DNA from 2 places in the Streptomyces griseoaurantiacus genome. Region 2 is predicted to be linked to the other one. Evidence: riboswitches for the same ligand, from Rfam matches in the RefSeq annotation. Region 2 holds a riboswitch; the other holds the start of a gene.
The links. A riboswitch is a leader RNA that binds a small molecule or an ion and turns the genes downstream of it on or off. The one in region 2 is predicted to bind cyclic di-AMP.

Region 1: linked by a shared signal. The riboswitch ahead of OHB09_RS04600 (C40 family peptidase) and the one ahead of OHB09_RS13085 (LysM peptidoglycan-binding domain-containing protein) in region 2 are both predicted to bind cyclic di-AMP.

What each region holds. Positions count from the first base shown of each region.
Region 1 is NZ_CP108326.1:1,011,652-1,018,778, reverse strand. Features, by position in the region: gene OHB09_RS04615 (helix-turn-helix domain-containing protein) at 1-22, opposite strand, end outside; gene OHB09_RS04610 (ATP-binding protein) at 306-746, shown strand; gene OHB09_RS04605 (DUF6328 family protein) at 789-1,340, opposite strand; gene OHB09_RS04600 (C40 family peptidase) at 1,428-1,901, opposite strand; cyclic di-AMP (ydaO/yuaA leader) riboswitch at 1,905-2,110, opposite strand; gene ddaH (dimethylargininase) at 2,693-3,529, shown strand; gene rocD (ornithine--oxo-acid transaminase) at 3,526-4,746, shown strand; gene OHB09_RS04585 (hypothetical protein) at 5,190-5,345, shown strand; gene OHB09_RS04580 (DUF4135 domain-containing protein) at 5,434-7,127, shown strand, end outside.
Region 2 is NZ_CP108326.1:2,961,442-2,968,568, reverse strand. Features, by position in the region: gene OHB09_RS13095 (cytochrome P450 family protein) at 1-987, shown strand, start outside; gene OHB09_RS13090 (LysM peptidoglycan-binding domain-containing protein) at 1,176-2,180, shown strand; cyclic di-AMP (ydaO/yuaA leader) riboswitch at 2,449-2,638, shown strand; gene OHB09_RS13085 (LysM peptidoglycan-binding domain-containing protein) at 2,643-3,356, shown strand; gene eno (phosphopyruvate hydratase) at 3,697-4,986, shown strand; gene OHB09_RS13075 (FtsB family cell division protein) at 5,124-5,603, shown strand; gene OHB09_RS13070 (DUF501 domain-containing protein) at 5,689-6,273, shown strand; gene OHB09_RS13065 (Ppx/GppA phosphatase family protein) at 6,270-7,127, shown strand, end outside.

The DNA of each region.
Region 1 (7,127 bases), 1.9 Mb from region 2:
GCACCGCTGGTCCGTACTGCATGGCCGACTCCTTCCGCCCGGCGTGCGCACACGCGTCGCGGCGACGGCGAGCGCCGGCGGGCCCGGTTGGCGACGGTAGAGGATGGACCGAGCATGCGCCCATATACGGTCGGTCGTCGGATAGTTCACCGCTTCGGGCGACAGATATATGCATATCTTGGGGGATCGGCAGCAGGGAGCCCGCGGGTGGTGGCAGTCTGACGCGCAGCACCAAGTCCGGGACCGCAAGCGCGAAGTTCGCTCCGTGCCGGGCTCCGGTCCCGTGGGAAAGGGGCGACGACGCCATGGCAGATCACCAGGAAGCATCCGTCACTCTGCCGAGCGATCCCGCCTCGGTCTCCGCGGCCCGAAGATACGTCGCGGGCGTCCTCGCCGACTGGGGACTGCCACCCGACGCCGAGGCCGCGGACACCGTGCGCCTGATCGTCTCCGAGCTCGCCACCAACGCCGTGCAGCACACCCTGGGAATGTCGCCCACCTTCACCGTCGACCTGGTCCTCGACCGGGACGAGCGGCTCCGCGTCGGGGTGACCGACGGTCACCCGCGCTTCCCCAAGAGGCTGCCTGCCGCCGTGCAGCAGGACAACGGGCGCGGTCTGGTCATCGTCCGCTGGCTGACGGCCGAGTGCGGCGGACGGCTCAGCGTGCGGCCCACCCGGGAGGGCGGGAAGACGATCGAGGCCGAGCTGCCGTGGAAGGTGCCCGCGGTCCAGCCGGACCCGTGAAGGGAGCGCCCCTCAGCCCCTCAGCCCTCAGCCCTCGGCCCCTCAGTCCTCGGAGGACTTGCGTCCCCGGCCGCCGGGCGTCTCGGTGGGGCCCTCCGTGACCGGCTGGTCCGTACGGACGCTGGTGCGGCGGACCAGCCGCGGCAGGACCCCCCACAGCAGCACGCACGCCGCCATGGTTCCCGCGCCCGCGGCGATACCCGCCGCCCGGCCCAGCGTCACGTCCACGACGAGCAGCACCGAGCCGGTGAACGCCAGCATCAGCACCGCCAGGCCGGCCGAGGCCAGCCGTGAGGAGACCTGCACGATCACCGGCTTCGCGTTCTGCTGGAACAGCGAGCGGTGCAGCGCCGCCGGCGCGGTGAACAGGACGGCCGCCAGCATCGACAGCAGCAGTGTGACGACGTACGTCGTGCGCTGGAAGGCGTCGATGTCCGGGAAGCGCTGGGTGAAGGCGAGCGTCAGCAGGAAGGCGAACAGGATCTGCACGCCCGCCTGGGTGACGCGCACCTCCTGCAGCAGCTCGGCGAAGTTGCGGTCGGCGCGTTCCAGCGGGGTCTCGTTGCGAAGCTCGTGGTGAGGACGGTCGGCCATGTCACACACATAACCGTTCCTCGGCGGCTCACGCCCCCGCGCACGTCACACGGCGACCGGCCACGCGCCGAGACCCCCGCCGGACGGTCAGCGCACCCTGCCGTACCAGACGCTCTTGGTCCACAGCTTCTGCAGCCGTACGACGTCACCGGTCTTCGGCGCGTGCCAGATCTTGCCCTTCCCGGCGTAGATGCCCACGTGGTAGACGTAGCTGCCCGAGTGGAAGAACACCAGGTCGCCCGCCTTGCGGTGGGAGGACGAGATGTGGCGCGTCTTGTTGTACTGGGCCGCCGCCGTCCGGGGGAGCTTCTTGCCCGCCTTCTTGAACGAGTACAGCGTCAGCCCGGAGCAGTCGAACCGCTTCGGCCCGGTGGCGCCCCACTGGTAGGGGGAGCCCTTCTTCGACGCCGCGACGTGCAGCGCCTTCGTCGCCGTGGTCGCGGCGGACGCCTGGGAGGCGACGCCGGGGACCGCGATGCTGCCGCCCACGGCGGCGAGGGTGAGGGCCGAGGCGGTGCCGGCCCGGGTCAACAGCGACGGGACACGATCGAGCGCAGTCATGCGCAACCCTTCGTCAGCCGCCTGTGAAGGATGACCTGTCGGATTCGGGCTGGCGAAGTTGCCCGGCCGCTGACGCGGCTTCACCCCAAGGGCTGCTCGGCACGGACTGTCCGTACCGGCGACCCGTCTTGCTCGGGTCCTCCACTCCTGCCGATCCACTCCTGTCGACCGGTCATCCGGGCGGCGGCAGGATTCGGCGTCCGCCCGGACCGCCCCGCCTCTTGTGGCGGGGGCTGTCGCAAGGGATCTTCACCCACCGATGTCTGAAAATCCCAACGGAAACGGAGCTTTGTGTTGTTACTCACCACTCTGCTGTTCGAGTGAACACCCCCCGTTCCAGGGCGCGTCCAGCATCGGGAGGAGCCCCGGACCAGCACCGGAATACCTCGTTCCGCCTGGTGTCCACCCGTGCCGCGCAACCGGGGCGGTCACAAAAGTCGAGGTATGCGTACACCGAAAGGGGGTAACCCGTCCGGCCCCCCGCGCCGGAGTGTCGCGCACGCCCGGGCCTCGGCCGCGCGGTCCCCGAGTCGCTCGCCGGAGCGGCTCGCCACCGTTCGCCGGAGCGGCTCCCGCACCGTTCGCCGGAGCGGCGCGCGAGCCGAACGTCGGAGCGGTGCGCGAGCCGAACGTCGGCGTGGCTCGCGCGCCGCGCAAGAACGTTGCGGGACCCCGCGCCCGCACGCAGCGAAACTGCGCGTACACGCAGTTTTCGTCACTTGTCCGCCTCCGTGCGCCCTCCCTACCGTGGTCTCACCCCCTTGGCACCGCATCAGCGGAGGTACCCCTTCGTGCCCGACTCCCGTGTGCCGCGCCCCCGGCGCTATCTCGTCTGCGAACCCACCTACTTCGCCGTCCGGTACGCGATCAACCCCTGGATGCACCCCGACGTGCCCGTCGACACCGGCCTCGCCCTCCTCCAGTGGCGCGACCTGGTCCGGACGTACCGCGAGTACGGCCACACCGTCGAGAACGTGCCCCCCGTCCCCGGCCTCCCCGACATGGTCTTCGCCGCCAACTCCGCCCTCGTGCTCGGCGGCCGCGTCTTCGGCTCCCTCTTCCACGCCCCCGAACGCCGCCCCGAGTCCGCCGCCTACACGGCCTGGTTCAAGGCCGCCGGCCACGACGTGTACCGGCCCGAATCGGTGTGCGAGGGCGAGGGCGACCTGATCCCGGCCGGCCGGTACGTCCTGGCCGGCACCGGCTTCCGCACCACCCCGGAGGCCCACCGCGAGGCCCAGGAGTTCTTCGGCGTCCCGGTCGTCGGACTGCGGCTGGTGGACCCGTACTTCTACCACCTCGACACCGCCCTGTTCGTCCTCGACCCGGGGGAGCCCGGACCCGGACAGGAGGCGAACATCGCCTACTACCCGCAGGCGTTCTCGCCCGGCAGCCGCGAGGTACTGGCCCGGCTGTTCCCCGACGCGGTCCTCGCCACCCGGGAGGACGCGCGTGTCCTCGGCCTCAACGCGGTCTCGGACGGCCGTCACGTGTTCATGCCCCCGCAGGCCACGGCCCTCGCCGGCCGGCTCGCCGCCCGCGGATACGTCCCCGTCCCCGTCGACCTGTCGGAGTTCCTCAAGGCAGGCGGGGGCATCAAGTGCTGCACCCAGGAGATCCGTTCATGACCGCTCCCGCCCGCACCCACACCACCACCGCAGGGATCATCCGCGCCGAGGAGCCGGTCCTGGCGCACAACTACCACCCGCTGCCCGTGGTCCTCGCCCACGGCGAGGGCACCTGGGTGGAGGACGTCGAGGGCCGCCGCTACCTCGACATGCTCGCCGGCTACTCCGCCCTCAACTTCGGGCACCGTCACCCCGCGCTGATCGAGGCGGCCCACCGCCAGCTCGACCGGCTCACCCTCACCTCGCGCGCCTTCCACCACGACCGGCTCGCCGCCTTCGCCGCCTCACTCGCCGAACTGACCGGCCTGGACACGGTGTTGCCGATGAACACCGGCGCGGAGGCCGTGGAGAGCGCGGTGAAGGTGGCCCGCAAATGGGCGTACGACGTGAAGGGCGTGCCCGAGGACCGGGCGACGATCGTCGTCGCCGCCGACAACTTCCACGGGCGTACGACGACGATCGTCGGCTTCTCCACCGACCCGGTGGCCCGTACCGGCTTCGGCCCCTTCGCGCCCGGCTTCCGCGTCGTCCCCTACAACGACCTGGCGGCCATGGAGGCGGCGGTCGACGAGACGACGGCGGCGGTGCTGATCGAGCCGATCCAGGGCGAGGCCGGGGTGATCATCCCGGACGAGGGCTATCTGGCCGGGGTACGGGAGCTGACCCGGCGCGCGGGCGCGCTGTTCCTCGCGGACGAGATCCAGTCGGGGCTGGGCCGCACCGGGCGCACCCTCGCGGTGGAGCACGAGGGGGTGCTGCCGGACGTGCTGCTGCTCGGCAAGGCGCTCGGCGGCGGCATCGTGCCGGTCTCCGCGGTGGTCGCCCGCCGGGAGGTGCTCGGCGTGCTCCACCCGGGTGAGCACGGCTCGACCTTCGGCGGCAATCCGCTGGCGGCGGCGGTCGGCTCCGCCGTGGTCGACCTGCTGGCTACCGGAGAGTTCCAGCGCCGGGCGGCGGAACTGGGAGTGGTGCTGCGCGACGGGCTCACGGAACTCGTCGGCCGGGGCGTGACCGGCTTCCGCGCCCGCGGACTGTGGGCGGGCGTGGACGTCGACCCGGCGCTCGGCACGGGCCGCGAGATCGGCGAACGGCTGCTGGCGGAGGGCGTCCTGGTCAAGGACACCCACGGCTCCACCATCCGGCTCGCCCCGCCCCTGACGATCACGGCGGACGAACTGCGGTGGGCGCTGGCGGCACTGGAACGGGTGCTGACCTGAGAGGCCCCGCGGGATGACTGCCGTCCCCCGGTCCCGGCAGCGTGTCCGTGGCCGTCGGCGCCTGCCGGGACTGCCGTACCCCGGTCCCGGCAGCGTGTCCTTGGCCGTCGGCGCCTGCCGGGACTGCCGTACCCCGGTCCCGGCAGCGTGTCCTTGGCCGTCGGCGCCTGCCGAGGAGGGGCCCTTTCGCGTCGTCGGTCTTTCGGCCGAACCCCGGCCTCACCCCCGTCCGGCGGTCAGTACGGCCTGGTCAGCGGAGGGTGCGTCGGTGCGTCGGTGCGGTCGGCGGCGGCCGGAAGTCGACCGATGCTTTCCATCAGCATCGAAAGCATCGCGGCGGGCGCTCCCGCGCGCGAAACATGTCGTGCGGAGCGGGTCGAGCGACCGGAGCGCCGTGTGTCCGACGCACGACTCATGCGGAACCAGTCAACCCTGGAGGAACCATGACTCACGCACCTGCCCACGACACCCAGGCTCGCCCGGAGAGCCGGCCGTCCGCCGAGGAGGACCTCGACCTGGTGATCGGCGAACTGGAGCAGCGGATCCCCGACCGCACCGGTGCCGCGGCCAACACGTGCATCGGCTGGTACTGCGTCTGATCCGCCCCGGCCGGTAAGCCCGACTGGACAGGACGCGGTGCCGCTCGGCGACGTGCGGGGCGGCACCGCGCAGGGGAGGTCCGACACCATGACCGAGCCTTTGTGGGAGGCGGCACGGCCGACCGGTCCGAGGAAACCGGGGCCGAACGGCTCCGTCGCCACGGAGAAAGTGGTGGAAGCCGTGCGGGCGGGCACCACCCGCCGGTTGTTCCCCGCGGTGATGAGCCTCACCGACGACGGTCTGCTCGTGCACGAACGGTATCTGGAGGGGGACGGCGACGCGGCTCTCCTGGCGGCGACCCTCGCCAGGCCCGGGTTCTCCGCGCTCACCGAACTGCTCGACGCCCTCGACACCTGGTGCGGCCGGGCCACGAGACGCCACGGCGACCTCCTCGCGCCCGGTCTGCTCGACGTGACCGATGGCGACCTCTTCGGTCCGCTCGTGACCGAGGCCTTCACCGCCTGCGCAGCGGGCGTCCCCTACGCGGCAGCCGAGCAGCACGCCCGCTGGACGGACTTCCTGGACCACTTCCTGCAACGTCTCGCCCGGGACGTCACCGGGCCCTGGTTCGACCGACCCTCGCTGCGACCACCCGTGACAGGCATCGAGGCCCAGACGGGGGAGACGCACAACGGGCGTCGCAGGGTCCTGCGCGTGCGTATGAGCGGTGGCGGCACGCTCGCCTACAAGCCTCGTCCGCCCGGTGGGGAACTGCTCCTGCTCGCCTCCGACAACTCGGTGTTCGCCTTCCTCAATTCCCTGCCGCCCGTCACGGGGCCGGTCGACCTCCCTGTCCTGCGCTGCACGGCGGGCACCGGTCGCGACCGGTCCGAGTACACCTGGCAGGAGTGGGTCGAGCAGCCCTCGCAGTGGGGGGTGATCCGCTCCATCCCCGGACGGCGGCTCTCCGGGACCAGACTCGGTCGCCGGCAGGCGGAACGCTACTGGCGGCGAGCCGGGGCCCTCGCCGCGGCCGCCCACCGGTTCGGCATCGCCGACCTGGGGGAGGGGAACGTTCTGTCCGGAACTCGGCCCGGACAACGGGAACCGATGCTCTACCCGGTCGATCTGGAGATCTTCCTCGCGCCGTTGCCGGGCCTCTACGACACCGGCCTGATCGCCGACACCGAGGCCGGTGACCACCACCACCCGGGACTCGAGGACCAGGCCCGCTGGTGCGGCATCGACGGTCCCGTCACCCACTTCACCGCGACCGCCGGTGGTGGACTGCGGCTGGAGAGGCGCAGCCGGCCCTGCGCGCGGACCCGGACCCGCACGGTCGTCGCCGACTCCCGGGGCCGCACCGGATACGCACCGTACCTGTCCTCCTTCCTCCGGGGGATGTTCGACGCCTGGGCCCTCATGTGCCGTCACCACGAGGCGATCCGTGCCTTCTTGACGTCTGGGGAGCAGGACGGCCACGTCCGTGTCCTGCTGAAACCGACAGCGGCGTACACCGAGGCGCTCGCCGACCGGCTCACCGGCACGGCACCCCCCTCCGGCACGCGTACCGGCGCCCCGCACGACGAGGCCGCCCCGGACACCGTCTTCGGCCCGGACGAGGTCGCTCAGCTGGACGGCCTGGACGTCCCCTACTTCTTTCGCCGCGTGTCCGGCGGCCCGCTGCTGCGCACCGGCCCGCCCCACACGGCCGTGACGATCGGGGCACCTCCGCAGTGGCCACCCTCGAGTGCCGTGCGCGACGGTCGCGGCGGTGACCTGGCCGGACTCGGTGTGGCGCTGCGTGACGCCGTGGAGTACGTGTACGGCCACGTGGATCC
Region 2 (7,127 bases):
CTCAACATCGACCCGCCGGACCACACCCGTCTGCGGCGTCTGGTCAGCACCGCGTTCACCCCCCGCCGCGTCGCCGAGTTCGCCCCGCGCGTGCAGGAGCTGACGGACCGGCTCATCGACGGCTTCGCCGCCCGCGGCGAGGCCGACCTGATCCACGAGTTCGCCTTCCCGCTCCCCATCTACGCCATCTGCGACCTCCTCGGCGTACCCCGCGAGGACCAGGACGACTTCCGGGACTGGGCGGGCATGATGATCCGTCACGGCAAGGGCCCGCGCGGCGGGGTCGCCCGCTCCGTGAAGAAGATGCGTGGCTACCTCGCCGAACTCATCCACCGCAAGCGGGAGGCGCTGCCCGCGGAGGCGGCCCCCGGCGAGGACCTCGTCTCCGGTCTCATCCGCGCCTCCGACGAGGGCGAGCACCTCACGGAGAACGAGGTCGCCGCGATGGCGTTCATCCTTCTGTTCGCCGGCTTCGAGACCACCGTCAACCTCATCGGCAACGGCACGCACGCGCTGCTGACCCACCCGGAGCAGCGGGCCCGGCTGCAGGACTCGCTCGCCGCGGGCGACATGGGCCTGCTGGAGACCGGGGTCGAGGAACTCCTGCGCTTCGACGGCCCCGTGGAGCTGGCCACCTGGCGGTTCGCCACCCGGCCGCTGACCCTCGGCGGTCAGGACATCGCGCCGGGGGAGGCCGTCCTCGTCGTCCTGGCGGCCGCCGACCGCGACCCGGAGCGGTTCGCCGAACCCGACGTGCTCGATCTCACGCGGCGTGACAATCAACACCTCGGCTACGGGCACGGCATCCACTACTGTCTCGGTGCGCCGCTCGCCCGGCTGGAGGGCCGGACCGCGCTCGCGACGCTCCTGACCCGCCTTCCGGACCTCCGGCTCGCGGTGGATTCCACCGAATTGCGGTGGCGTGGAGGCCTCATCATGCGCGGATTGCGCACGCTGCCCGTGGAGTTCGCACCCGTCCCGAATTGAGTGGGCATCGGTTGCGCATAAACCCGCCCGGACACGAAAAGTGACAGTTCCTCAACTCTGTGATCTTCACGTGATCTGCGCTGCATTAACTTGTAACCGGTGTTGTACTGGCTATACGTTCACGCATCAACAAGGCGGTCCCCCGGATCGCCGCGTTGGGTCACCGCTGTCGTGTGAAAGGCAACCGCATGCTCTCCGGGAACGGTCGTCACCGTCGCCCCCGTCAGGCTCCGGCCCTCCTCGTCGCGGCCGGCGTGACCGGCTCCGCCATCGCCATCCCCCTGCTCGGCGCCACGGGCGCGAGCGCGGCCAGCGGTTCCACCTGGGACCACGTCGCGGAGTGCGAGAGCGGCGGCTCCTGGAGCGCGGACACGGGCAACGACCTGTACGGCGGCCTGCAGTTGTCGCAGGACGACTGGAACCACTACGGCGGCCTCGACTACGCGCCGAGCCCCGACAAGGCCAGCCGTTCGCAGCAGATCGCCGTCGCCGAGAAGATCCTCGCCGCCGAGGGCGTCGCCGCCTGGCCCACCTGCGGCCCGCTGTCCGGGCTCTCCAAGGACTCCGGTTCCGCGGACGTCGACACGGGCCTCGGCAGCGGCTCGGGCGAGTCCGGGAAGTCCGGCTCCGGGCTGGACCTCGGCCTGGACAACTCGTCCGGAAACTCCGATTCGTCCGCCTCTTCGGGTTCCTCGGGGTCCTCCGAATCCTCCGGCAAGTCCTCCGGGAAATCCGGCAGCACGTCCGACGAGGCGTCCGGAAAGGCGAGCGCGAGTCCGAGCAAGAAGGGCGAGGACTCCTCCCGCGCGTCCGGCGATTCCCGCTCCGGCGGCAAATCCACCACATCCCCGGAAACCAGCGACAAGTCCGGCGATTCCTCGGCCGGACGGTCCTCGGGGAGCGCCTCGGAGCACTACCGGCAGAGCCCGGGCTCCTCGGCCCTCGTCGACACGGGCGCCGTCGACGGGACGAAGGGGGCCAACACCCTCATCGCCGACGGAACCGGCCGGCACCGCGGCAGCAGTGCCGAGGACGGCTCCACCTACACGGTCCGCCACGGCGACACCCTCGGCTCCATCGCCGACTCCCTTGACGTGGACGGCGGCTGGCAGGCCCTCTACCAGGCCAACGAGGACGCCATCGGCAGCGACCCGAGCGTCATCCGGCCCGGTCAGAGCCTCGTCGTCGAGTAGGCGCGCCCCGTTCCGGGGGCGTCGGGGGACGCCGGGGACGCCAGGGGAAGAATCGGACGTACGGGGTTGAAGTGCACCCGAAATCAGGGGAGTTTGGTCCCTGGATCAGCCCTGATGTCCGATTCGGCGAAAGTGTGGGATGAGTCTCATAAGCCTTGATCGTCTTTGAAATCCGGCGGATCTCATGTCTACGGTCGTCACCGCTCGCCATCGCGGGCCCCGACGGTCGCAACGCCGAATCCTGCCAGCGGCCGTACGGGAACAGTCGTCGCGTCAAGCGCCGTAGGCAGGAGCGGGGGACCCAGGTAAGTGCCGGGCCCGGCGGCCGGACCACCACGTGGTCCCGGACGGCCGGACACGGCTTGGGGTGAAGTCGTGCGCCACAAGCGGCGCGCGACCGGGCAACTCAACCGGCCCGAACCCGACAGCTCACCTCGCAGGCGTCGGTGAGGGGATCTCTCCATGCTGTTTTCCAGCAAGGGCAAGCACCGCCGTCCGTCCAAGGCCACCCGTGTCGTCGCGCTCGCCGGCGTCACCGGTGCCGCCGTCGCCGCCCCGCTGATGGCGGCCGGCAACGCCTCCGCCGCCACGGCCTCCCAGTGGGACGCCGTCGCCCAGTGCGAGTCCGGCGGCAACTGGTCCATCAACACCGGCAACGGCTTCTTCGGCGGGCTGCAGTTCACCAGCTCCACCTGGGCCGCGTACGGCGGCACCGCGTACGCCGCGCGTGCCGACCTGGCCTCCAAGTCGCAGCAGATAGCCGTCGCCGAGAAGGTCCTCGCGGGCCAGGGCAAGGGCGCCTGGCCGGTGTGCGGCAAGGGTCTGACCGGTGCCGCCTACGACGGCGCCGCCGCCTCCAGCGGCTCGTCCTCCAACGGGTCGAGCAACTCCGGCAGCTCCAGCAGCGCGGGCTCGTCGAGCAGCTCCTCGTCCACCGAGCAGCACGCCTCCCGTTCCCAGGAGCGTCCGGCCGCGAAGAAGACCGTCACCACGCCCACCGGCAAGAAGGTCGAGAAGGGCGACGGCGAGTACAAGGTCGTCAAGGGCGACACGCTGAGCGGCATCGCCGCCGAGCACCACGTCAAGGGCGGCTGGCAGAAGCTGTTCACGCTGAACAAGGACATCGTGGACGACGCGGACGTCATCTTCCCGGGCCAGCAGCTCCACCTGAGCTGACCCTCCCCGGCCCCCTCGCGGGGCCGGCCCCCGTCCCCACGGGTCCCCCACCCCCGGCGCCTCTCCCCCGTACGCGCCGGGGGTGGGGCATGTCCGGACCCGGGGGGCCGCGGAGCCCCGGACGGACCGCCGGGTGCGCGCGCTCTCCTGATACCCACCCCCGCTCATTTTGTTCCGTCAGGAAACAATTCACCCACACTTCTGCCCGGCAAGTGGGCCACACACCGGTGCCGCCGCCTGAGACGGCTAGGCTCGGGAGCGCGAGCCACCCCGGCTCCGCGCCCCGCGTCGGGCCCCGAGGGCCCGGCGTACCCGCGTCACATCCCAGAAGGAGATGCTCGTGCCGTCCATCGACGTCGTCGTAGCCCGGGAAATCCTGGACTCCCGAGGCAACCCCACGGTCGAGGTCGAGGTCGGCCTCGACGACGGCAGCACGGGTCGTGCCGCCGTTCCCTCCGGTGCCAGCACCGGTGCCTTCGAGGCCATCGAACTCCGTGACGGCGACCCGAGCCGCTACCTGGGCAAGGGTGTCGAGAAGGCCGTCCTCGCCGTGATCGAGCAGATCGGCCCGGAGCTGGTCGGCTACGACGCCACCGAGCAGCGTCTGATCGACCAGGCCATGTTCGACCTGGACGCCACCGACAACAAGGGCTCCCTCGGCGCCAACGCCATCCTCGGCGTCTCGCTCGCCGTCGCCCACGCCGCCTCCGAGGCCAGCGACCTGCCGCTCTTCCGCTACCTGGGCGGCCCCAACGCGCACCTGCTGCCGGTGCCGATGATGAACATCCTGAACGGCGGCTCGCACGCCGACTCCAACGTGGACATCCAGGAGTTCATGATCGCCCCGATCGGCGCGGAGTCCTTCTCCGAGGCCCTGCGCTGGGGCGCCGAGGTCTACCACACGCTGAAGAAGGTCCTGAAGAACAAGGGCCTGGCCACCGGCCTCGGCGACGAGGGCGGCTTCGCCCCGAACCTCGGCTCCAACCGCGAGGCCCTCGACCTCATCCTCGAGGCCATCAAGGAGGCCGGCTACACCCCCGGCGACCAGATCGCCCTCGCCCTCGACGTCGCCGCCTCCGAGTTCTACAAGGACGGCGTCTACTCCTTCGAGGGCAAGGACCGCACGGCGGCCGAGATGACCGACTACTACGCGGAGCTCGTCGACGCGTACCCGCTCGTCTCCATCGAGGACCCGCTGTTCGAGGACGACTGGGCCGGCTGGAAGACCATCACCGACCGCCTCGGCGACAAGGTCCAGCTCGTCGGTGACGACCTGTTCGTCACCAACCCCGAGCGCCTGGCCCGCGGCATCGAGGAGGGCACCGCCAACGCCCTGCTGGTCAAGGTCAACCAGATCGGCTCGCTGACCGAGACCCTGGACGCCGTGGAGCTCGCCCAGCGCAACGGCTTCAAGTGCATGATGTCCCACCGTTCCGGCGAGACCGAGGACGTCACCATCGCCGACCTGGCCGTCGCCACCAACTGCGGCCAGATCAAGACCGGCGCCCCGGCCCGCTCCGAGCGCGTCGCCAAGTACAACCAGCTCCTGCGCATCGAGGAGATCCTCGACGACGCCGCGGTGTACGCCGGCCGCTCGGCGTTCCCCCGGTTCCGCTCCGCCGGACAGTGAGCCCCACCGCGGGCGCCCTCGTGAGCGAGCGGCGCCCGTGGGCGGCGTCGTACGTACGTCCCCGTACCCGGTCCCGTACCGTGTGCGGGGACGTACGCATGAGACGGCAGGCGTGAGCGCGACGGGAGGCGGAGGACATGGCCGCGAAGGACCGGGACCGGTTCTCGACCGCGACCAGGCTGCGGCTGCTCGGTGAGCAGACGGCCGCCCGGGTCTACCGTTCGCAGACCCGGCGCCAGGCCCGCCGCTCCCGGCTCACCGGCCGCGCGGCCCTGCTCGCCCTGGTGCTGTGCACGATGATCGTGGCGCTCGCCTACCCGATGCGGCAGTACGTCTCCCAGCGGGCCCGGATCGCCGACGAGGAACGCGAGCAGCGGCAGGCCCGCGAGCGGGTGGAGCAACTGCGCGACCTCAAGGCCCGCTGGCAGGACGACGCCTACGCGGAACAGCAGATCCGGCTGCGGCTGCACTACGTGATGCCGGGGGAGACCGGCTACGTCGTCGCCGAGCCCGGCGCCGCCACCCGTACCCGCTCCGAGGGCGGAACGGCGGCGCGCCCCTGGTACGCCAACCTGTGGGACGGCGTCGACCGGGCGGACGCGGCCGTACGCCGGTGAGACAGTACGGTTCTCGTACGGCAAGAAACCGGCGCCGGGCCCCTCGGGCCCGCGCCGCCACGGACAGAGAGACTCTCGTACGCGCATGGAAACCCCTCCGCCGACCACCCCGCGCACCGGGCCCACCGATGCCGACGTCGAGGCCTTCCGGCAGCAGCTCGGCCGGCCGCCGCGCGGGCTGCGCGCGATCGCGCACCGGTGCCCGTGCGGGCAGCCCGACGTGGTCGAGACGGCACCGCGGCTGCCCGACGGCACGCCGTTCCCGACGCTGTACTACCTGACGTGCCCGCGGGCGAACTCCGCGATCGGCACGCTGGAGGCGAACGGTGTCATGAAGGAGATGACCGAACGCCTCGCCGAGGATCCGGAGCTGGCCGCGGCCTACCGCGCCGCCCACGAGGACTACCTGCGGCGCCGGGACGAGATCGAGGAGCTGAAGGGCTTCCCGAGCGCGGGCGGCATGCCCGACCGGGTGAAGTGCCTGCACGTCCTCGTGGCGCACGCGCTGGCCGCCGGTCCCGGCGTCAACCCGCTGGGCGACGAGGCGCTCGCGATGCTGCCGCAGTGGTGGCGCAAGGGAGCGTGCGTGACGGTCCCGGACGCGTGCGAGAAGGACGAGAAGAACGCAGGGCACGCGAAGAACGCAGCGCACGAGGAGCACGCCGAATGACCAGGGTCGCCGCCGTCGACTGCGGTACCAACTCGATCCGCCTCCTCGTCGCCGACGTGGACCCGGCCACCGGTGAACTCACCGACCTGGAACGGCGCATGACGATCGTGCGGCTCGGCCAGGGCGTCGACCGCACCGGCCGGCTCGCCCCGGAGGCACTGGAGCGGACCTTCGCCGCCTGCCGCGAGTACGCGGCGGTGATCGAGAAGCACGGCGCCGAGCGGGTGCGCTTCGTGGCCACCTCCGCCTCGCGTGACGCCGAGAACCGCGAGGAGTTCGTGCGCGGGGTGGTGGACATCCTCGGCGTCGAGCCGGAGGTCATCTCCGGCGACCAGGAGGCCGAGTTCTCGTTCACCGGGGCCACCAAGGAGCTCACCGGCGGCACGGGCGGCGCCGGCTTCGCGAAGCCCTACCTCGTGGTGGACATCGGCGGCGGCTCCACCGAGTTCGTCGTCGGCGGGGACCGGGTGAGCGCCGCGCGCTCGGTGGACATCGGCTGCGTGCGGATGACCGAACGGCACCTCGTGGTCGACGGCGCCGTCACCGACCCGCCCACCGAGGAGCGGATCCGGGCCATGCGGGCCGACATCGAGGCCGCGCTGGACCTCGCCGAGCAGGCGGTCCCGCTGCGCGAGGCGCGCACGCTGGTGGGCCTCGCGGGCTCCGTCACGACCGTCTCCGCGATCGCCCAGGACCTGCCCGCCTACGACTCGGAGGCCATCCACCACTCCCGCGTCACCCGGGACCGGGTGCGTGAGGTCACCGAGCGCCTCCTGCGCTCCACCCACGCCGAGCGGGCGGCCATCGGCTCCCTGCACCCCGGCCGCGTGGACGTCATCGGCGCCGGCGCCCTC